2 regions of the Entomomonas moraniae genome follow, and region 2 is predicted to be linked to the other one. Evidence: riboswitches for the same ligand, from Rfam matches in the RefSeq annotation. Region 2 holds a riboswitch; the other holds the start of a gene.

Region 1 (12,555 bases), 430 kb from region 2:
ATTCAATGCAATGGACTGAATCTCATTTTTCTCTTTGAAGAAAAACAAAAATAAAAATAGGATCACAATAATCATCACCGAACCCAATACCCAAATACCAACCCAATGATAGGTTAAATTATTTTGTGGAGTTTCATATTTAAACAGATGGTCCATCAGCGCTCCCCCTAAAAGATAGCTCAATAAACTACCAAACCCTTGGCAAAAAAGGGTTATTAGTGCCTGTGCGGAGGAACGCATATGAATAGGTGCTTTTTTATCGACATAGATATAGGCGGTCACAAAATAAAAGTCGTAACAAACACCATGCAGTAAAATACCTACAAATAAGAAACTGTAAAGTAGCGCGTTATCTGTTCCCCCATAAATAAATAGGATATAACGCAGAGCACCCGTTACTAAGCCGAGGAGCAATACTTTTTTTATCCCTATTTTATGAATAAAAAAAGGTAAACATAGCATAAAAAATATTTCAGATACTTGCCCTAAAGACATCCAACCCGTAGCGTTCTTCATGCCATTTTCTGTTAAAAAACCATTCGCAAAAGCATAGTAAAAATCAAGCGGAATACAAAATAAAAAAGAACAGAAAGCAAATATGCAAAAGTTTTTATCTTTTAATAAAGCCATGGCATCAATACCCAGCAAGCTTTTGAGTGTTGTTTGTTGAGTTGGCTTAGGTGGTGTATCAGGTAATATCAGAGCATAAATACCCAAGAATAATGAGGCTGCAGCAGTAATAATCAACGGAATATTAGTGCTTGAAATATCACCAAAGCCAAGCCACTTAGGCAAGAATCCACAGACAAAACCTGAAAAAATCCAACCAATAGTTCCCAATACCCGAATAACAGGATAATGCTTAGCAATATCTACCACATGGCTAAAAGTAATACTATTGGTCAAAGCAATAGTAGGCATGTAGGTCAGTGAGTAAAGCAATAAAATAGGAAAGAATGTATTAAACGTGGTTTGCTGCGCGGCTAGATACATGAACACAGCTCCTAGTAAACAGAGCACTGACAATACCTTTTGTGCGGCAAAAAAACGATCGGTAATAGAGCACACAATAATAGGCGATAAAATAGCAGCAATTGCCGTTGTGGCATAACATAGCCCCACTTGGGTGGCTGTAAAATTGTTTTTATTTAGAATCTGCCACAAAGGAACAAACCATGCCCCCCAGATGAACCACTCCAAAAACATCATAAACGAGAGTTTAAGATTAACCTTTGTCATATTCCCCTCATAGACACTACCATTAGGTAAATGAAAACAACTTTATAGCCAGCTCTGTTATATTACAAAACAGTATACATTATTATAATTAATACGATCGTTACTTAGAGCAAGGCTCAATGCCAAAATGACCATATCGCTTGTAAGATCTAATCATACCCCAAGGACAGGAATGACAATACAAACCACTAACCCCATAATAAAAAACAGGCTATTACCCAATAAACTTAACTTATAGTTAGAAGCAATATACTCATCAAACGAGATTTGATCTCCCATACTTTGCAAATATTAGTACCTACCCCCGGTACAATATACGCCCACAAAATAGGAATTAACCATGCCAATAACCACTGATTCCAATTACCATAAGTCTGCCACCATAAATAAGCACTTAGCGGCACTAATATCAAAGCTGTAATATACGAATAGAACGCTAGTAATTTATTCATTTCAATCCAAATTTCATGCCGTGTTTTTTATACACTTCTTTTCGAAATAGTAAGGTATAACGCCAAAAAGAGAACACCCGCCGCATAGACTGTGACGTGACACGAATATCATAGAAACATCGAACAATCGAGGGAAAGCTATTAAAGTGATTACGTGCATTATAGATGCCACCTTTTAGGATTTTTTACACTTTTACAAGAAACTATTCTAAGAATCTTGGAATATTGCCTAATGTTATTCCTCTCAACACGTATTACACTTTTTACATAATTTACTCGCGCCTCTAATTAAGACTTGATTAGTCGCTAGGTCGATTTTTAATTTGCTCTTATGCTAAATCAGAAATTCTAATATCATTTAATGGAAGCAATCATGAAAAAGACTAAAATCGTCTGTACACTCGGGCCAGCAACAGACTCTCCTGACACCCTAGATCAATTACTCATCAATGGTATGAATGTCGCTAGGTTTAACTTTTCTCATGGAACACATGCTGATCATCAAGCTAGAATAGCTGCTATTAGAGAGTCCTCTAAACGTGTGGGAATTCCAGTAGCTATCATGCTCGATACAAAAGGCCCCGAAATGCGATTGGGCTGTTTTATAAACGGGAAAGTAACATTACAAAAGGGCCAACAGTTTATTTTAACAACGGAAGATCGCTTGGGTGATGAAACCATCGCTTCTATTAATCACCAAAACCTCCCCCAAGAAGTACAAGTAGGTAACAAAATTTTATTAGCCGATGGACTGATAGAACTTACGATTCAATCAATTCAAAAAAACCACATTATAACAATCGTTGAAAATACGGGGGGTATTAGTGATAGAAAGCGTATTGCAGCGCCTGGTGTTAGCTTAGGGCTTCCACCTGTTTCAGAAAAAGATATTGAAGACATTTTGTTTGGTATTGAACAGGATATAGACTTCATTGCAGCATCATTCATCCAGCGTGCTTCCGACGTACAACTTATTAAAAAAATATTAAACGATCATAACGCAAGCATTCAAATTATCTCTAAAATTGAGAATGCCGAAGGCGTTAAAAATATGACAGAAATTCTGGAGGTATCTGATGGGCTTATGGTAGCACGAGGAGATTTAGGTGTAGAAATCCCTGCTGAAGAAGTTCCTCTTATACAAAAAGAAATGATTAAACTCTGCAATAAATTAGGTAAACCCGTTATTACAGCAACCCAAATGCTAGAAAGCATGATCTCTAATCCTCGACCAACAAGGGCAGAAGCATCCGATGTCGCCAATGCCATTTTAGATGGAACGGATGCGATTATGTTAAGCGGTGAAACAGCCTCTGGACAATACCCTGTAGAAGCGGTTAAAACCATGTCTTCACTCGCTAAACGAACAGAGCAAGCCATTGATTGTGAAACAGCACTAATTCACTCAGGTTTTAAAAGAACCAATACAACGGATGCCATCAGCCATGCTTGCGTACAGATTGCTGTTGAGTTAAATATCAAAGGGATTATTATTCCTACCGAAAGTGGCTTTACAGCACAAATGGTATCGCGTTACAAACCACAACCCTTTATTTTTGCTGTGACACCTCATGAGAAAACCGTGAGACGCTTACAATTAATTTGGGGCGTGATAGCATTACAAGGAAACCAAAGCAGTAATACAGATAGCATGACTAAAGAAGCTATTCAATGTTGTCTGAACACTGGGCATATTAAAGTAGGCGATCTTGTTGAAGTAACAGCTGGCATACCTATTGGTACCCAAGGCAGTACCAACATGATACAAGTACACATTGCAGGCAATAGTTTAGGTAGCTAACCCTCTGGTTAGCTATTTTTACTTAAACTAATCGTTTTATGAAAGCGTTGTGTAACCAAGTCTCTATTTTTAATGACCTACGATTAAAAATAAATGACCACCATTGCTACAAAAATAGCATATAGGCTACTGACCCAAACTAGTGCTCGGCAATCAACAATGCCTCGACGAAATATTTGCCACAAAAAGGCTATTGCTAACATCGTAATAATACCAGAGGTTAGCAGCAAGCCATCGAATTTCCAAGGGGTAAAGAATATGCCAAGGGCACTGGGAATAGTTGCTTGAATCATCATTGCACCTGAAATATTAGCAAGTGCCAAACGCTCTTTTCCCTGACGAACCCAAATAAGAGCATTCATCATTTCTGGTAGCTCTGTTGCAACAGGGCTAAGCAATACAGCCACCAAAGTGGGTTGCCAATGTAAGGCTATGGCAATCGATTCAAGTTGGATTACAAACTGGTGAGAGGCAAAGCCAATAACCAATAAAGATAGCAGTGTTTGTAAACACGCCAAGGCTAAGGAGGGATTAGCTGTAGATGGGCAGATCTTTAATGGTTCCAACGCTTCTTCATCGGATGAAGTATCAGCATCCTTAATCTCACGCCATACATAGATTGCATAAGCAAGTAAGAATAAAATGCCGAGCCAAGGCTTAAAAGAAAAAACGATAAGACCAAGCGCTACTTTGACTACAAATATCGCAAGAAAAGTTCCTTGGTCTCTACTAATGCGAGCGTGATCCACACTCAGTTGATACGAGTTGCGTCTAAGTCGTTTTCGATTAAATATTAGCACTAACCCCACAATAGCATAAGCGAGTGTTGCCAATACGAGAGGACCTCCCATCGCAGCACCAATGCCAAGATTTTTTTGTTCAGGCGTATTACCGAATACAACAGCCATAAAAGTTACAACACTTTCTGGTAATGCTGTACCAAAAGCGGCCAATACCGAACCAACAGCAGTAGCACCAAGACGCAAACGACGACCAAGCCACTCGATCCCGTTCACGAAATATTCGCAAGAAAAATAGATTGCCCATGCAGATAGAAGAAATAATGTGAACGTGAGAAGCATAAAAAAATCCAGCTGAGCGAGTGAAAATCCAATGGCACGACAATGCAACTCGCTCAGCTGGCAATATGCATTTCGGCCAAAGGTCTCGTTTAGCTTTCATCGCTTGCGCGACGGCTGTTCACGCCATGAGGCATATCCCTCAAGCTTGTTGACATGAACTCCTTAGCTGATTGCTAAGAATAACTACTCCCCAATGACAATAGCTGATCATTCTAGCAGTAAACGGTTTTTTTTGAAATATATGTATTCAAATCATAAGAAATAATAATCTTTCCTAATACTGCTATTCTAGCTTTTTATTAGATACAACGAAGACTAGTTATCATTTTAAAAATATATTAATTTACGACAAATTAGTATTAAATATACAATAGTAGAATTGATCTTTTAAAAAAAGATAAATGAATATTTAATTTTGTGCATGTAGTAGAGGAAGTAATGATCTTTAGAAGAGCGTTAGTATCTATATTAGTTACCACTATAGGACATAGCTACACAGCAGTTGCAGCTGAGAAAACGGACAATCTAGCTGATAATGGTAGTAGTTGGCTCAAAGAAAATAATGGTATTAATAAAATTATAATTGGGGAAAATGGTAATGGAAATAGCTTAATTAACAATGGTATTCTCATCCCTCAAGACAGTATTGGCAAGAACATAACAGAGAATAATGTTATTAACATTAAAGATACCACTGGATTAAACATTGATACTGTTTATGGAGGATATTGCCAAGGACAGAATCAAAGTTGTAGTGCAAATAATACGGCGGTAGTTGTTGATAATGGAACAAATATCAACTCAATACTTGGCGCATCTTCCACATCATCCACACAAACAGATACATCAAATACAAGTAATACCCTGACTTATACTAACAAAGCGGTAGGCAGCGCTTATTTAAATAGCGGTTCAGCTACTAATGATATGTACGGTACGCAAACAAGCACGGATACAACTGCCGTGCTTAATGCCAATGGCGGCAGCATCTTTGCTGTTACTAACGGTACTAGTTACACGAATGAAGCGACAGGTAATGCCCATTTAAACAGCGGCTCTGTTAACGGTAGCATGTATGGTGCTCATACGAGCGCTAATGCGACAGCTAGTCTTAACGTTCATAGCAATAATACCTATAGTGCTACTAATAACGCCAACTATACTAATGAAGTAACAGGGAATGCTTACCTAAATGGAGGTTCTGTTGGAGACTCAATATACGGTGCTTATGTAGAATCTACCTCAGCCTCTAATGCATCAACAGAAAATTACTCTAAAGCCACAGCAACTAATAGCGCAAACTTCACTAACAAAATAACAGGTAATGTTTATTTAAATGGTGGTTCAGTTGGTAGCTCTGCATATGGGGCATATTCATCCTCTAATGCTAGTACAAATGCTTTTATGAATGTGTCTTTCAACGAGCCTGCTACAACCAAAAATACCTCTACCTTTAATAACCAAATCTCAGGTAACCTCTTTTTAACCGGTACTACTGTTAATGGTAATATTTATGGGGCAGCATCAAATGATAGCTCTACTGTAATAGCTAAAGCTAACATGTCGAACACTCAAGACCCTAAAGTAACTAATAATGCTACTATTACCAGTAATGTAAAGGGAAATATCGCTGTAGATGGTGGAACTATTAATGGCAATATTTATGGGGCACATTCCAGTGTTACTGCTACCACGACTACTTTTAATAATGCCAATCACACCACTACTTTTAATATAACAAATCAAGGAAATGTTTCCTTATCAGGGAATGTAAACGTAAACAGCAACGCTGAAATTTGGGGGGGTTATTTAGATAATAATACACTCGCTACCACACCTGTTTACTATGAGATATTTAAAGGTAATACCTTTACAATGAGCTCAAGCCCCATCACTGTGAGCAAAATAGGTAATTTTGAGAATTATAACTTTAACCTTAACAATAATAACAAAACAGCCATTGCTAACAATCAGGCACTAGTAACCGTAACAGATACAATGCAGAATGATAATACTGTTGAAAATGATGGTACTGTCGGCGGTAAAACAACCGCCAACAAATCAACCGTATCAATTGCTGGTATCTCAGGCACGGGAATTGTTAAGAAAGGTGATACCATCACATTGATCGACTCAAGCGGTGCATCATCATTTAATGGTGGCGATAACACTGGGGATATCGGTGGATTATTTAATACACAAACAGGCGATACCACCAAGAATATTAAGGTTGGCTTAGTTGGAAAAGCCGATGTTAGTTACACCGTAGACACAGCTAATAATAAAATTTTAGCAACGGTTGATGATATTAGCGTAAGTAAAGATGATGTCACAGCAAGTGTCAAACCACTTGCTGAAGGTCGTCTTGCTGCTCTACAAAATACCACACGAGGAGCAGATTTACTCCTCGATGTAATGGGTAAAAATAAAGCAGTAGGTACTTTTACCCCCATCTTCGTCATTGATGGTGGATTGTACAAATATAACAGCGGTTCACATATCAGAACGCGCGATTATCGCACGATGCTAGGTACTCGTTATCAGTTTACTGATAATTTTTATGCAGGTATAGCATTTGAATATGGTCGTAGCAATTACGATACCTATAATAAATTTAACTCTGTTAATGTAAATGGTAATGGTCATACCTATAACTATGGCGCATCTATCTTTGGTAAATATACCTATAACTTAAATATAGGCGAGCTTTATACAGATGCTGTCTTTAGATTTGGTAGAACTCGTACCGAATTTAAATCACACGATATTATTACAGGTAGCGGTAGTTCTGCAAAATACAAAAGCGATGCTAATTATGTGGGCGGTTTAGTGGGTACTGGCTTTATTTACTCACTTAATAATACATCAAGTTTTGATACTTCTGCCCATTATTTCTATGACCAATTACGCTCAGACAGTGTAGTGATTGATGGCGATAAAGTTAACTTCAAAAGAGCCACCTCATCACGTGCACAATTAAAAGAACAATATAACTATAAACTCAATAATCTAGCAACATTATACTTCGGTGGAATGTATGAATATGAGTTTGATAGTAAAGCCCATGCCAATACTGCAGGAATTAGTATTGATGCACCATCGGTTAAAGGATCCACTGGAGCACTCGAACTAGGAGTAAAAGCAACGCCGTTTGTTAAGAACAAAGACTTAACGGTTAATATGGGTGTAAAAGGCTACGTTGGTAAACGAAAAGGGGGAGCTCTTTCGTTATCTGTTAACTATGATTTTTAGTTAATTATTATGTTAATCTATTGCTATTATCTAAATAAAGATAGTGGCAATGGATTAAGAGACTTCCAAATTATTTAAAATAATAAAAGCTCTTCGAAAAAAGCTACTGAATAAAAAATTATCTGACCGATATAGATTATTATTAGAAATACCTTTAATAAAAGAGAGAAGATCTTTTTAATCATCCTCTCCTCTATTTTATATCTCACTTAATATACAATGCACCCTTACCAGGGTAATACGCCATAGAACCTAATTCCTGCTCTATTCTCAATAACTGATTGTATTTCGCCATACGGTCTGAACGAGATAATGAGCCCGTTTTAATTTGCATACAATTCGTTGCAACGGCAAGATCCGCAATCGTGCTATCTTCTGTTTCACCTGAACGATGGCTCATCACACAAGCATAATGGTAACGCTTAGCGAGATCAACTGCTTGCAATGTTTCTGTTAACGTCCCTATTTGATTCACTTTAACCAATAAAGCATTTGCTAGCCCTTGATGGATACCTTCTGCTAAAATTTTTGGATTTGTCACAAACAGATCATCACCTACTAATTGTATTTTCTTCCCTAATCGTTTAGTGAGTATTTCCCAACCAGCCCAATCACTTTCCCCCATACCATCTTCAATAGAAATAATCGGATATTGATTAGCCAATCTTTCTAAATAATCTGTAAACTGTTCTGAGTTTAACGAAAGCCCTTCAGCTGATAATTGATATTTACCCTCATTACAAAACTCACTCGCAGCACAGTCTAAAGCCAAAAATACATCTTTACCTGCATGGTAACCTGCTTTTTCAATAGCCTCTAATATAAGTGTGATCGCTTCTTCATGTGAGTTAAGGTTAGGAGCAAAACCACCTTCATCACCAACCGTTGTGGCAAACCCTTTTGCATTACAGATTTTTTTTAGCACTTGAAAAATCTCAGCGCCACACCGTAATGCCTCTTTAAAAGATTTAGCCCCCAATGGCATAATCATGAACTCTTGAATATCCAGACTATTATTAGCATGTGCACCACCATTGATCACATTCATCATAGGTACAGGCATACTGATGGGGCCTGCACCACCAATATAACGATACAAGGGTAATCCTGATGTTTTAGCAGCTGCTTTAGCTACCGCTAAAGAAACTGCCAACATTGCATTTGCCCCTAAACGGCTTTTAGTCGGCGTACCATCTAGCTCAATTAATCGCTGATCAATTAATTGTTGATTAGTTTCATCCTGTCCAATTAATGCAGTATTAATTTCTGTATTAATATACTCAACGGCTTTCAAACAGCCCTTTCCAAAATAACGATCTTTTTCGCCATCTCTTAGTTCTAAGGCTTCTCTACTCCCCGTTGAAGCTCCAGAAGGAACAGCTGCTCTACCCCTTATACCCGAAGTAAGTAATACATCAGCCTCAACTGTTGGATTGCCCCGAGAGTCGAGAATTTCACGGCCTATTATTTGTGCAATGGTCATCGTCTGCCTCTTCTCAAGCTATAAAATTAATATTGCTCTAAAATCATTAATATTGGTTCTACTAGGTGTTGTTATGACTAAATCACCTAACTCACTAAAAAAGCTATAGGCATCATTTTTAGCCAAATATTGGGCAGCAGATACCCCTTGTTGATCAGCTCGAGTCAAAGTATCTGGCGTAATAATAGCGCCTGCATTGTCTTCACTACCATCAATACCATCCGTATCACAAGCAATGGCATAAACATTATCTAAACCATTTAACTCAATAGCTAATGATAAAAGGAACTCTGTATTTCTCCCCCCACGACCACCTTCTGAGTTAATTGTAACGGTCGTTTCGCCACCCGATAATAATAAGGCAGGCTTAGCAATAGGTTCATTATTTTGTTTGATGTGCCTTACGATACCAGCGTGCATAGCAGCGACATGGCGTGCTTCTCCCGTAATACTATCCCCTAAAAATAAAACATTAAGCCCCATTTCTTCAGCTGCTTTTTCCGTTGCTTTAAATGCTTCATACGGTGTCACAATAAGATGAGACTCAATATTACTTAATGCTTTTGGGGTTTCATCTTTTTCAGTTACCGTAGCTAATAAATTTGCTGCCGCCTCAGGAAGTTGTATTTTATATTTTTTAAGAATACGCCTTACATCAGCAAACGTTGAAGGGTCAGGAACTGTTGCGCCTGAACCAATAACTGACAAATCATCTCCCACTACATCGGAAATAGCAAATGTAATTACTTTTGCAGGTGCTGCGGCTTGAGCTAAACGTCCACCTTTAATAGCAGAAAGATGCTTACGGACTACGTTCATTTCATCAATAGGTGCACCACAAGCTAATAATTGCTTAGTGATAACTTTTTTGTCTTCTAAACTAATACCTTCACAAGGCAAACTCATTAATGCAGAAGCGCCACCAGAAGCCAAAAATATTACAAGATCATCAGCCGTTGCTGACTTGGCATACTCATATAAGCTTTTGGCAGCCTCTTGTCCTTTACTATCAGGAATAGGATGTGAAGCCTCTATCACTTTGATATGTTTCGTTGGCACGCCATGGTCATAGCGGGTAATTACCATCCCTTCAATGGGAAATGGATAAACGCGCTCTAATTCAGCCGCCATACTCGCTGCTGCTTTACCTGCACCTAAAACAATGGTTTTGCCTTTTGGTGGTGTTTTTGGTAAAAAATGCTCCATTTTACCTTCAGGCATTGCCGCATGTAAGACAACTCTAAGCAGTTGATTTAGAATTTCTTTTGGCTGACGCATGATATATACCCCCAATAAATAAAAAACAATAGCTCTCGATTATAAAACAATATTTATAACAAAATTTTTTAGTCTAACTGGCTAAAGGATTAGTTTACCTCCCTTATCTAGCCCGATAAGAGAGGTATAATTAAAAATTATTTTTTAATTTCAACCTTAGCAGCTTTCTCATAGAAACGTGCAATAGCACTGTGATCAAGATCACCCATACCATCTGTACGCAAGGCTTGCATAATTTCCATCACCGCTGCAGTTAATGGTAATGAAGAGCCCACACCATGCGAAGTATCTAGTGCATTCTGTAAATCTTTAATGTGCAAATCGATACGGAAGCCAGGTTTAAAATTGCGGTCAAGTACCATCGGAGCTTTCGCATCTAATACTGTACTACCCGCCAAACCACCACGAATTGCTTGGTATACTAACTCAGGTTCAACGCCTGCTTTCGTAGCTAAAGTAAATGCTTCTGACATCGCCGCAATATTTAACGCTACAATGACTTGGTTTGCTAACTTAGTCACGTTACCTGCACCAATACCACCGGTATAAACAACAGAACCGGCCATTGCCTTCATTAAGTCATAATACTTATCAAAAAGTGCTTTATCGCCACCCACCATAACAGAAAGCGTACCATCAATAGCTTTAGGTTCACCGCCACTAACAGGCGCATCAAGCATAGCGATACCTTTTGCCGCTAATGCATCATGAATTTCACGGCTAGCCAATGGAGCAATAGAACTCATATCAATGAGTACAGTCCCTTTTTTCGCTACATCAACAAGACCACCTTCGCCTAAAGCCACCTCTTTTACATGAGGCGAGTTTGGAAGCATTGTGATAATAACGTCGCTTTGCTCAGCCACTTCTTTAGTAGATTGCGCAGCTTTCGCACCAGCAGCAGCAACTTCTTTTACTGTGTCTTGATTATGATCATAAACCACTAATGAATAACCTGCTTTTAACAAGTTTTTACTCATTGGTTTACCCATAATGCCTAAGCCAATAAAACCTACGATCATGTTATTTTCCTCGCTTATTAATAAAACTAATATTATTTTAAATATTTATCTGCTAGTGCTTGAGTTGCCCCTCTAAAGGCTCCTAAATCACTACCTACACCAACAAACGTTGCACCCATTTCGATATAACGACGTGCATCAGCTTCAACAGGTGCTAAAATGCCCACACTTTTATTATGAGCCTTTGCCACATCAAAGATACGTTGAATAACTTTTTGTACATCAGGGTGCCCGGGCTGCCCTAAATGATTTAATGCAGCTGATAGATCACCAGGGCCAACAAATAATAGATCCACTCCGTCAACGGCGGAAATTTCTTCTATATTATCAACACCCTGCTGACTTTCAATTTGAACCATCACACAAATATTTTGATTTATTTTTTCAAAATAATCAGGAATTGTACCAAAGCGATTGCTACGGTGGGCAACAGATACCCCCCTAAAACCTTCTGGTGGGTAACGAGTTGACTTTACCGCTTGAATAGCTTGCTCTTTCGTTTCAACCATCGGAATAAGGAAGTTATAAAAGCCGATATCTAAGAGTCGCTTTAATAATACAGGATCATTAGAAGCTGGTCTCACAATAGGTGCGCTTTTACTGTCTTTTAAGGTCATTAATTGTGGAATTAAAGATAGCACATCATTACACGCATGCTCACTATCTAGCAACAACCAATCAAACCCTGCCAACCCTAAAATTTCGGTTGTTACAGGGCTACCTAAAGCAGCCCAACAACCAAACAATTTTTTTCTATTGAGAACATCTTGCTTAAATTGATTAAAACACGTATTTTCTTTAGACATTTTCTTTCTCTCACTCAACACTAACGAACTAGACAAGGACGTTTATTATCAAATGTCCAATTAGGAATCAAATATTGCATGGCCATCGCATCATTGCGAGCACCTAGTCCCATATTTTTAAAGACTTCATGAGCTTTTAA
Region 2 (12,555 bases):
GGTAAGGTGTTCTTAGATGTGATTAATGGGCAAGAAGTTAGTGATTCAAGAGCACAGGATATTCAATATGAGGTAGTTGCATTAGCGCGTGCAGGGATGAGTGTTCAACAGATAGCACAGCAGCTAAATTGTTCACGCAAAGTTGTTTATCGTACATTGGCGACAGGAATCCGCCAGCAACAACTCTCGTTAGAACAAGCTATCGATCTACCCGAAAATTTGTTGGATAAAATTCAGACTAGCTTTTTAGAAGATGAAGGAAAGTTAAGTTCTGTGCCAAAAGTTTATAAACAACTAGGCGGGCAAGTTGAAGAGGGAATTTTGTATTGTGTTCAATCGGCATTGGCTGATATGTTTCAGTAGGAGTTTTGTGTGGAAAAAATTGTTAATATGCGTACATTGGGTGGTCTTGTTAATCAACAAGGTATGCAAGTAAAATACAATAAATTATTTAGATCAGGGAACCCCAGTGTTGCTAGTGATTCCGATTGTGCAGTATTAAAACAACAAGCCATTGATGAAATTATTGATTTTCGGAGTGATGTTGAAAAGAAACCGTCAGAGCAAAGTTTTGCGCAGCAATTTAATTGGATTGCGCAGCCGATTTTTACAGGAAACTTAGAAGGTTTATTAAGTCATGACTTAACTCGAGAAATGGCTAGTCAGGCAATGTGTAATATTTATCGGCGTTTTCCGATAGATTTTCAACCGCAGTTTCATTATTTATTAAAGCAAGCAGAGTCTGGTAAGACATTACTTTTTCATTGTACAGCGGGTAAAGACCGCACTGGATGTGCTGCACTGTTATTGCTGTCAGCGCTAGGTGTTGGATTTGATATTATTTTACAAGATTACTTGTTTTCAAATGAAGCAATTAGTGGGTTAAAAAATCAGGTTGTTGGCTTTGCTGATAATCGAATTAGCGAAGAAGCTTTTCAAGCTATTCTTGAGGTAACACCAGAATATTTAGACAATGCATTAGCTGTCATTAATAAAAATTATGGCAATGTTGAACACTATTTACAGCATACGCTGGCAATAGATGTTAAAGCAATTCGTCAACATTATTTAGAGAATTGAATTGACTATACATTTTGACGGCATCCATCTATTGTCATCTATTGTGGTAGCAGTATTGGTAGTAGCGGTTGTTTTTGCTTTAGTAAAGAAAGTACAAAAATGGCCATATTATGCTGTGCCTGTTATGTCGAATATAGAAAAGAAGTTTTATTACCAATTAGTGAAAGCTTTTCCTCATTATCACATATTGGCACAGGTACAATTATCTCGAGTTATTCGTCCTCCAAAAAATAGACATGAATATAAGTGGTTAAATAAAATATGGCGGATGAGTTTAGATTATGTGATTTTAGACAGCCATTTAGATACATTAGTTGTTATTGAGTTAGATGATCGTACCCATTTAACTCAAAAGAGAAAAGAGGCAGATGAAAGAAAAAGTAAAGCATTAAAAGCAGCAGGTCTGCGCCTAATCCGCATCAGGACTAATAGTATACCAACTCTTGATGAGTTGAAATATTTGGTTAACCGTGGCTAGCATGTTATATTTTAAAAAAGATGTCATAATTAGTGAGTTACTATGATTGGCATAAATACATTATAATTGTATGTTATATTCATTTTTTGCTTGATTAAGGAATGTTTAGTTTTGCAACAACCTACAGAACAAAAACCTCTCTCTTTTATCGATGTGCTTACGCGAAATTTATTTTTATTTACAGCGATGTGTATTTGTATCGGTTTTGGGGTGGTTGTCAGCTTGTTAAGAATTGACTCATTAGACAGTTATATCTTTCAAATAAAATCAAGCCGGCTTGATTTTATATTTTTCGTAGGAATGGCGGCGTGTTATTTGTCACTATTATTTATTTCAATAAATCGAGCTTGGGTCAACTTTGTAGTACAAGTTTTAACATCAATCATATTATTTATTAGTTTGCTATTTATTTTTAGCCCATCTTTAAAAGTAAAAAGCTATTTATTTGATCATTATGTCGAGTTTTCTACACGGTCTTGGCACCGTATCTCTGTGCTACCAATTGGTAAAAAGTGTATTTTTAGTAAGGTTAATGATACTAATAAAAATACATTTTCATTAATGCATAATGTTTTTTTACCAAGTAGTTGTAGTTACTATTTTTTTAGTTTTGTGTTTACATCTTATTCGACATCACCAATGGATAGTTTTATAAGAACGAATGAAGAGTAAGCGATATAATGGGATTAAAAATATTAAGCAAAAAAAAATAACCTTATAAAAGGTTATTTTTAAATAATAAAACATATTTATATAATAATAAAAAAATGTCGTTACTCTCAAGATACTCCCAATAATAATCTCTTTGCTTTAAAACAGTCTCAGACTGTTTTGTCTACTTAATCCCTGTAAACAGACCTTGACATCCATACCACGCCTTAACTCCTGTTTCCATGCAGGCCTCGCTTTTGCTATCCTAAGCAAATAATCCCTGTTTAGAAGTACTATACTAGAGTAACGACAATCCTTTGGCATCCCGTAATCCTAATACTTTAAAGATGCCTTGTAACTCTTAGTTGTGTTTATAATACCAATGTATTTTATGTTGGTAAAGTCTTTTCTTTGAAATTGTGATGTTCGTCAAATAATATGGGTTTAAATATATTATTTTTATTGCAGAGTTTTGTTTTTATACATTTTATTTTTATAAAAAAAAGATTAAAAGTGTTTTATATTTTTTATCTTCTTTTTTGTTATGTTATATTGTAACATAATAAAAATTTATAGAGGGAGGAATAGATGTGACTGCTAAACCAATGCAACGCCTATTATCAATTGATATGCTAAGGGGGCTTGTGATCATGATCATGTTACTTGATCATGTTAGAGAAACTTTTTATTTACACCATCAAATGAGTGATCCTGTAGACGTTAGTCAAGTTGAACCAGGCTTGTTTTTTAGTCGAGTGTTGGCTCATATCTGTGCGCCTGTATTTGTTTTCTTAACAGGGTTGTCCGCTTTTCTCTATGGTCAAAAATATCAAAGTAAATATATGGCTGCCAATTTTTTATTAAAAAGAGGGATATTTTTAATTATTTTAGAGTTAACATTGGTGAATTTCGCATGGACATTTCAATTTCCCCCTACAACGTTATATTTACAAGTTATTTGGGCTATTGGCATTAGCATGATTGCTTTGGCAGGGCTTCTTTATCTGCCAAGGGGACTACTTTTTATTGTAGGTATGGTCATTATTTTAGGCCATAATTTACTGGATAGTATTCATGTGCAGTCTAGTTCTAGCTGGTATATCCCTTGGGCTATAATTCATGAGAAAAACTGGATAGAAATAGGCGGTAGTCTGAGGATTAGGACTACTTATCCTGTATTGCCTTGGATTGGTGTGATTGCCATAGGCTACACTTTTGGACCGTGGTTTACAAAAACAACAGTGGCGGCGGTGCGTCAATACCGACTCAAATTAATAGGCTGGAGTGCTATTGTATTTTTTATTGTTTTACGTTTTATGAATATTTATGGTGATAAGCCTTATTCAGTTGGTAACAACTTCTTAGAAACTTCGATGAGTTTCTTCAATATTACTAAATATCCACCCTCATTATTATTTATAAGCTTAACCTTGGGGGTAGGGTTGTTATTGCTCCGCTTATTTGAGCGCCACCAGGACAGTAAATATCTAAAGTATTTGGCTATATTTGGTAGTGTACCAATGTTTTTCTACTTGTTACATCTGTATGTCTTAAAGTTTTTATACCTAGGTGCGGTGGCATTGTTTGGAAAAAACCAAGGGGATTACTTTGGATTTGCGCACTGGTGGTCTATTTGGATTTGCACCATAATCTTATTAGTGGCTTTATATCCTCTGGTATTAGCATTCTCAAGATATAAGGCGAATAATAAAGATATTACTTGGTTAAAGTATTTTTAATTGGTCTACCATGAAAAATAAGATATTATTTTCGTGTGGATTATTGCTAGGCTGCCATAGCCTAGCCACCAATGCTACACAGCAAGAAAGTTCGGGATTTTTGGAGGACAGTACGGTATCTGTTTTAAATCGTACTGTTTATGATTATCGAAATTATCGGCATGGAGATACGAATAGTGCCGCTCGTAATAAATATAAGCTAAAAAGTCATCGAAATGACTATGCTGAGGAGTGGGGGTATGGCCTGATGACAAAATTTGAGTCAGGTTTTACTCAGGGTACTTTGGGCGTGGGGATGGATGCATTTGGCTTTTTTGGTTTAAAGCTAGACAGTGGTGGTGGGCGTGCTGGCAAATCAAGGCTTTTAGCGGTAAAAAACGATGGGCATGTTCGTAGTAGCTTTGAGCGGTTTGGGGCTGCAGGCAAGTTACGGTTTTCCTCTACAGTAATAAAATATGGGATTCAACAGCTTAAAACCCCTATTTTTAGTACATCAGATAGCCGCTTGTTACCCGAGTCCGCGACAGGATGGCTGGTGACAAGCCAAGAAATACGCCCACTAATACTACAGTTGGGGCATTTTACTGCTGCAGCTGATCGTAATGCATCTTCTTCAACGAATGATTTAGTTATTAATTATGCAAATCCCGCGATGAAAAAAGGAAAAAGTTTTGATTTTGTAGGAGGGAATTATGCGTTAACGGATCAATTTAACCTATTGAGTTATGTAGGTCGTTATCAAAATAATTGGTACACATATTATATTGGTAGCGGTTATCGGTTGCCTCTTAATGAGACTCAGGCGATAAAATTTGATTTTAATTTATATCATAGTAAAGACTATGGTAATGCTAATGCAGGTAAAATTAGTAATACTACATGGAGCTTTATGACGAGTTATGTAGTGAGCTACCATCAATTTTCTATTGGTTATCAACGAGTTAATAGTGATACGCCCTTTGATTATGTGAGTCGTGGTGCAATTTGGTTAAATAATGCCGCCCAGTTATCTGATTTCAATGCACCTCATGAGCGTTCTTGGCAATTAGCCTATCAATTAGATTTAGCTATATGGGATTTAAATGGTGCTTTATTTAATATTGCTTATATTAAAGGTGATCATATTGATGGTACTCGGATGAGTAAACAAAGCGCTTATTATTGGCTAGGGTATGGTAAAAATGGACAGCACTGGGAGCGCGATATTAGTTTGCAATATAAAGTGTCTGAAGGTTTTGCTAAAGATTTAAAAATATCTCTTCGCTATGATGTGCACCGTGCAAATAGGGCGCAAGCAGAATTAAATACTGATCAAATCAGGGTTGCTGTTGAGTATCCTTTGGTTTGGTAAAAAAAGGGTGAAATGAATCACCCTTTGAGCATTTTAATGTTGTGGTGGGGTATCCATTGTAGCTGTCGTTTGCAATGCATTAACAAAGCGAATAGATGTAGTATCTAATCCATTTGAACTTTGGAACACCTGTAAACCAAACTCAGGCAAGATAGCTAATAAATGGTCAAATATATCAGACTGAATACTTTCGTATTCTTTCCACACGACCGTATTTGTAAAACAATACAGTTCTAAAGGAACACCCTCAGTTGTTGGTTCTAACTGACGAACGATAAGTGTCATACCTTTATGAATTCTAGGGTGATCATGTAGATATTTCTCAATATAAGCCCGAAAGGTACCTAAATTGGTAATGCGTCTACAGTTTAGTTTTAAGTCTCCACCGTATTGTTTGTTCCACTCTTCAATTTCTTTGTCTTTATCTGATAAATAGTTTTTGAGCAAGTTAAAACGTCTTAAATGCTCTTCCTCTTCAGTTGTTAAAAAGTGAATACTGTTTTGATTGATAAAAAGCCTTCTTTTAATGCGCCGTCCACCAGATTCTTGCATTCCTTTCCAGTTTTTAAAAGACTCCGATAAGAATTTTTTGGTTGGAATAGTGGTAATAGTTTTATCAAAGTTTTGTACTGTAACGGTATGTAATGCAATATCTTTGACATCGCCGTCAGCATTAACTTGTGGCATTTCAATCCAGTCACCAACACGGATCATGCCGTTAGATGAAATTTGTACGCTAGCAACTAAAGATAATAAAGTGTCTTGGAATACCAACATGAGTACAGCAGCCATTGCACCCAAACCAGATAATAGAATAATAGGTGACTTATCAATTAATGCTGCAATCATTAATATAGAAGAAACGGCATATATAAAGATTTTAATAATCTGTATATAGCCTTTTATGGGTTTGTTAACTGCATCAGGGCGTCTTTGCCAAAGAGTGTTAACAATATCTAAAATATTACCAACAGCAAGTGCTAAAGTTAATATGATGAAAGCAGAGCAAATATTGTGTACGATTGAAATCAATGCCTCAGGTAAACCAGGGATAGCTTTGATACCCAGAGAAAGAACCATAGCAGGGACAACATTGGCTAACCGAGCAACAACATCATGATTTATAAGAATATCATCGTTTCTCAAAACTGTAGCTTTAAGTGCTTTTTTTATACCTTTGACGAGGATACGCTTAACAACAAAGTTAGCAACCCACGAGATAATAATGAGAGATATTAAACAAATGATCGTAAAAATAATTGGGTATTCTTTTAACCACGCAATCATGTCATTATAGTATTGAAGCATATTGATCCTTTTCTTTCTTAATATCTAGTTAATGCGAGTATCTAGTTTAGCATAATGGGGATGATATAAAAACCCTATAGCAATATTAGGGTTTTTATAGTGCAATGAATTTATTGACTTATTTTGTTTTTGTTCTGTGGCAAGTGTTGTAACTTTAAATGTAAGGAACTAATTATCCTGTAAGTTATGGAGTCTTTCTTTAATCCACTCAATACGGCTTTTGCGTTTATCTAATTGTGATCGACCAAAGCTTTCAGTAATACGATCAAGAATAACTGCCAATAAAACAACGGCTAGGCCACTTTTAAATCCTAAGCTTATATTTAATGTTGTTAAGCTCTTATTAACTAGCTGGCCTAAACCCTCAACACCAACCATTGAGCCAATAATAACCATAGATAATGACATCATTAGACATTGATTAACCCCTGTCATGATGGAAGGCATTGCATTAGGCAGTTGTACTTTAAATAGCAGCTGCCAATATGTACAACCAAAAGAGCGACCAGCTTCCAATAACTCCCTATTTACTTGGCGAATACCTAAATGTGTTAACCTTACTGCTGGCGGCATTGCAAAAATGATTGTTGCAATAATGCCGACACTGTAGCCAATATTGAATAAAATAGTGGCAGGAATCAGATATACGAATGCTGGCATAGTCTGCATCAGGTCAAGTACTGGGCGTATAATGTATTCAACATATCGGCTTTTGGCCATACAAATTCCTAGAGGAATACCAATAATTAAGCTAATAAGGGTAGAATTCAGAATAAGCCCTAAGGTGATCATCGTGTCATCCCAATAACCTAAAGGTTTCCCTAGTTCATATAAAACATAGGGGAGGTAAAGATATGAAATTGCAGAGAGCACATAGGTTAGTTTGTTTCGCTTTAAACTAAGCAAGGCTAGCCAAATCGCTAAAATAGTTAGCTCCCAAAAGCCATTGGCAAATCCATATAGAATTAGTAACAGCGACAGTGCGGTAAAAATGGCAAACCGATAACTTACACGCCAAAAAGCAAAGCCTACAAAAATAGCAATGATCAGCCAAGGAGGAATAAATAACAAAAAAGCTTCCATGCTTTTGCCAATATATTCCAATGAGTTCCCTACATTGTCAAAAAAAGCACTGCAATTATTTCGTAGAAAGTCAATGCCATGTTCAACAGCTTCTCCTAAGTCAAACTCAATGATCATTGCTCGCTCCATATAATGTATTGAGAACTTCTGCTTCAGAAATATAGCCACAGTGCTTGTTGTGTTCGTCTACTACTAATAGTGCTTTTTTATTCATGACTAAGTTTTCAATAACTTCTGATAATAAAGTTTGGGCAGCAATTGTTGCATTGGGTATGGGAGTATTATTAGGTAATGGAATAGCAATATCAATGGCTTTAATAAAACGTGTTGTATCAATGGTATCAAAAAAACTACGAACATATTCATTGGCTGGATTGGTAATAATCTGCTGAGGTGTGCCCACCTGTACTAAGCAGCCATCTTGCATAATGGCAATACGAGAACCTATGCGTAATGCTTCCTCAATGTCATGAGAAACAAAAACTATAGTCCTTTGATGCTCTTTTTGTAATTGAAGGAGTAAATCCTGCATTTCACGGCGTTTTAAAGGATCTAAGGCAGAAAAAGCTTCGTCCATAATTAAAATAGACGGGTTTAATGCTAATGCCCTTGCTAAACCCACACGTTGTTGCATTCCTCCCGAAAGCTCGTGGGGGTACTTTTGTGCAAAATTGGCTAGCCCCATTTGTTCTAATACTTCTATAGCGCGTTTTAGTCGTTCTTTTTTCTTGACCTTAGCCACCTCTAATCCAAAGGCAGTATTACCCAAAGCTGTGCGATTAGGAAGTAAAGCAAAAGATTGAAAAACCATGCTCATTTCATTGCAACGTAGATGAATAATTTCTTTTGTACTTAATTTAAAAATATCACGATTATCAATTAAAACTTCGCCTACTGTCGGTTCATATAGGCGATTAATTAAACGAGCGAGTGTAGATTTCCCTGAACCTGACAATCCCATGATAACGAAGATTTCCCCTTCATTAATTTCAAAGGAAACATTATTAATTCCAACTAATAGTTCTTTCTCTTCAAGGATTTTTTCTTTTGACCAACCTTGCTGTAAAAGTGGTATTGCATCGCTTGGGCGATTACCAAAAATTTTATAAAGATTACGAATCAGTATTTTGGGAGAATGCATTAATTACTTTGCACCTTTTTAATATTAATAAACTACAATCAGTTTATTATACTGAATTTATCTAAAATAGATATTGTCCTTGATATTGTTTAGATAAAGACACTAAGTTAAAAATAGTTGCATTTTTCTTGATCTCAGTAGCTATTTTATTGTGTAACATTTTTTATACTATACGTGGGTTATTTTTGAAGGGTACGACGCAGCTAGTTTTTCCTGAATTAAATTGCAGTAAAGTTGGTGAGGTCATTTTTTCCTAGAAATATCCACTTAGGCCTATTAAGGTATATTAATTATAAAAAAATGGAGTCATTTATGGCAGAGCGTGAAGTTGGTACTGTTAAATGGTTTAACGATGCTAAAGGTTTTGGATTTATTGTACGTGAAAATGGAGCAGATGTTTTTGTTCATTATCAGGCGATTCGAGGCGACGGCCATCGTTCTTTAACTGATGGTCAAAAAGTTGAATTTTCAGTAACTCAAGGTCAAAAAGGTCTTCAAGCAGAAGATGTAGTAAAAGTATAAGTTTTTCATTTAAAAATCTTCACTTAACTTAATTAGGTGAAGATTTTTTATTTGTAAGGCAATTATTTGTTACAAAGTTAAAAAGAAACTATAATGTTCCCAGCTCATAAAGTGAATTATTGAGTACTAATGATTTTTAAAAGGTTTAATAGGGGATACGGATGAAAAAGTTATTAAGTTGTTCTGTTTTAGCTATTGCTTTGGGCGTTACGGGTTGTACCTCTACTAATACAACCAATGGCGGTGCTGTTGGAGTCGATAGAAAACAATATATGTTTAGTATGGTTTCAGAGGAGGAGGTCAACAATACCTATGCTAAAGCCTATGCAGAAACATTACAAGACGCTCAAGCCCAGAATGCACTTATAAGCAAAAATGATAAACAAATGAAGCGATTACAAGCTATTGCTGATCGTTTGATTGCACAAGTAGGAACTTTCCGTCCAGATGCTAAAAACTGGAAATGGGAAGTCAACTTAATTAATAGTGATGAAGTTAACGCAAACTGTGGCCCTGGTGGAAAAATTATTTTCTACACGGGTATTATTAACACCTTAAAGTTAACAGATGATGAAATTGCTGCTGTCATGGGGCATGAAATTGCTCATGCACTACGTTCACATGGACGCGAAGCAATGTCAAAGGCTTATGGTGTTAGTGCTGCAAGTGAGGTGGCTGGCTTATTTGGTGTTGATACCACCAATGTTAACTTAGCACAAACGGGTGTTAATTATTTAATGACTTTACCTAATAGCCGTACCAATGAAAATGAAGCTGATTTAATTGGTTTAGAGTTGGCTGCACGAGCTGGTTATAACCCTGAGGCTGCGGTGACTTTGTGGCAAAAGATGAACAAGCTAGGAAGTTCTGGCCCAGAGTTTATGAGTACTCATCCATCTAATGATAATCGTATTGCTTCATTACAAGCAGCGATACCTAAAGTGTTACCACTTTATGAGGCGGCTAAAAAAACTAACTCAACTACAACAAAAAAATAATGAATTGGTTATAAAAAGGCTCATCACTGAGCCTTTTTGTATTTTATGCTGTCAATGCATTGTAAGCTGCAAACCCTGCCATACTGATAAATATTAAAGAAGCTGTAATGTGTATGGCTCTTAAGGGTAGTTTAGTAGCACTGAAGTTACCAATGAGAACCGCGGGCACATTGGCGATCATCATTCCAACTGTTGTACCTAAAACAACCCATAATAACGATTGGTATTGAGCTGCTAACATCACTGTTGCAATTTGAGTTTTATCACCCATTTCTGCGAGAAAAAATGCGATAAAGCTAGTTAGGAACGGGCCAAATTTTTTCATGATAGAGTTATTTTCTTCATCATCTAGTTTATCAGGAATTAAAATCCAAATAGCCATTGCTAAAAAGCTAACCACTAAAATCCAACTAACGATAGAAGGAGTTAAGAAGGTTGTTAAAAAATGGCCAATTGCACCCGCCATTAAGTGGTTGATTACCGTAGAGGCGAGCATACCTAGAATGATGGGAAGAGGTGCACGAAAACGAGCGGCTAAAACTAAGGCTAGTAATTGTGTTTTATCACCGATCTCAGCTAGTGCAACAACACCGGTAGAAACAAGAAAGGCTTCCATGTGATATCCAAAAGGGTGGGGCAATTTTTCTATGACACGCATAATCTGCCCACCCAAAAAGTCAGATTATTCATGTCATAGGTCTTGTCAAACCAATTGGTCGTTTACACCATGATCAAGTTGATCAAGTATGTTGATGCAAACCCAGTTTTGTAAAACTGGAGACTACTCCCCTAAGACGGTTCGTATTCTGCCTTAAATAAACTTTAATTGGCAAGTATTAATTTTGAATTAAATTATTTACTCATGATATTTGAGAGAGTATTCCCATTCGTGGTTTAATGGTGCGGTCGATTTTAAAACATAAAGTGTTTATCTATGACCAATGATCCTTTTAGTCGTTTATCTGTTAATCAAGAAGTTTTAACAGTTACCCAGTTAAATCGTTGTGCTCGTACAATGCTAGAAGAAGTATTTTCTGGCGTGTGGGTAGTGGGGGAAATTTCTAATTTAGCTAAACCCGCTTCAGGGCATATTTATTTCACACTAAAAGACCATGATGCACAAATACGTTGTGCATTATTTAGACAAAATGCGCTTAGAGTGAGGGAAGTTTTACGAGATGGCTCCTCTGTAAAAGCTTATGGTAAGGTCTCCCTTTTTGAGGGGCGTGGGGATTATCAACTTATTATTGAGCGTTTAGAACCTGCAGGTGATGGATCACTGAAGTTAGCTTTTGAGCTACTACAAAAAAAATTATCGGAAGAGGGCTTGTTTGCTGCTGAGATCAAAAAAACTTTACCTGCTCATCCTAAGCGAATAGGAATTGTGACTTCACCAACTGGTGCGGTAATACGTGATATTATTAGTGTCTTTAAGCGTCGTGCCCCTCATATAGAGCTAGTACTAATACCTACAGCTGTGCAAGGTAAAGAAGCTACTTTTCAAATTCTTAAAGCGCTGGCTTTAGCAGATAAACAGCAGTTTGATGCTATTATTCTTGCCAGAGGAGGGGGCTCATTAGAGGATCTATGGTGTTTTAATGAGGAAGCTGTTGCACGAGCTATTGCTGATTGTGAAACACCGATTGTCAGTGGGGTTGGGCATGAGACAGATGTAACTATTGCTGATTTTGTATCGGATGTTCGCGCACCTACACCTTCAGCTGCGGCTGAGTTGTTGGCGCCTCATCATCAAGATTGGCTTTTTACGCTAAAGCAATTGCAACAACGATTAGAGCGTAGTATTAGGCAAAGTCTTACTCAGTACCAAATTAAAATAGAGGGGTTATTAAAACGCTTACGTTCTCCTAGCCAACAGTTACAACAACAAACACAGCGAGTAGATGATTTAGAGTTACGTTTAGTTAGAAGTTTTCAGCAGCAGCGTTTAACCCGTCAGAGTGCGTTGAATCAACTTGAAAGTAGGCTGCTAGCACAGCACCCTCAAAAACGGTTACAAACAATAGCGCAACAGCTTAATACAGCAGAACAGCGGCTATTACGAGTAATGCAAGAGAAGTTGAAGTACTTACGAATTCATTTAACCACACAAGTGCAAGCTCTACAGATTATCAGCCCGTTGGCGACGTTAGAGCGTGGATACAGCATTGTACTGAGTGAGCGTAAAGAGGTGATACAATCAGCAA

The links. Region 2 has a riboswitch for manganese ahead of DM558_RS08505 (TMEM165/GDT1 family protein). Riboswitches for the same ligand answer to the same signal wherever they lie in the genome.
Region 1: another riboswitch for manganese. It lies ahead of DM558_RS10420 (sodium:calcium antiporter); the one in region 2 lies ahead of DM558_RS08505 (TMEM165/GDT1 family protein).

What each region holds. Positions count from the first base shown of each region.
Region 1 is NZ_CP029822.1:2,214,686-2,227,240, forward strand. It holds gene DM558_RS10405 (nucleoside permease) at 1-1,239, opposite strand, end outside; gene DM558_RS15840 (hypothetical protein) at 1,467-1,691, opposite strand; gene pyk (pyruvate kinase) at 2,065-3,492, shown strand; gene DM558_RS10420 (sodium:calcium antiporter) at 3,576-4,574, opposite strand; yybP-ykoY riboswitch at 4,657-4,778, opposite strand; gene DM558_RS10425 (beta strand repeat-containing protein) at 5,013-7,826, shown strand; gene eno (phosphopyruvate hydratase) at 8,032-9,309, opposite strand; gene DM558_RS10435 (glycerate kinase type-2 family protein) at 9,328-10,590, opposite strand; gene garR (2-hydroxy-3-oxopropionate reductase) at 10,725-11,609, opposite strand; gene garL (2-dehydro-3-deoxyglucarate aldolase) at 11,642-12,415, opposite strand; gene gudD (glucarate dehydratase) at 12,436-12,555, opposite strand, start outside.
Region 2 is NZ_CP029822.1:1,784,322-1,796,876, reverse strand. It holds gene recQ (DNA helicase RecQ) at 1-363, shown strand, start outside; gene DM558_RS08555 (tyrosine-protein phosphatase) at 373-1,080, shown strand; gene DM558_RS08550 (DUF2726 domain-containing protein) at 1,082-1,558, shown strand; gene DM558_RS08545 (hypothetical protein) at 1,670-2,230, shown strand; gene DM558_RS08540 (DUF1624 domain-containing protein) at 2,782-3,948, shown strand; gene DM558_RS08535 (OprD family outer membrane porin) at 3,959-5,299, shown strand; gene DM558_RS08530 (mechanosensitive ion channel family protein) at 5,333-6,607, opposite strand; gene DM558_RS08525 (ABC transporter permease) at 6,776-7,807, opposite strand; gene DM558_RS08520 (quaternary amine ABC transporter ATP-binding protein) at 7,797-8,831, opposite strand; gene DM558_RS08515 (cold-shock protein) at 9,144-9,353, shown strand; gene DM558_RS08510 (M48 family metallopeptidase) at 9,515-10,351, shown strand; gene DM558_RS08505 (TMEM165/GDT1 family protein) at 10,395-11,009, opposite strand; yybP-ykoY riboswitch at 10,973-11,153, opposite strand; gene xseA (exodeoxyribonuclease VII large subunit) at 11,286-12,555, shown strand, end outside.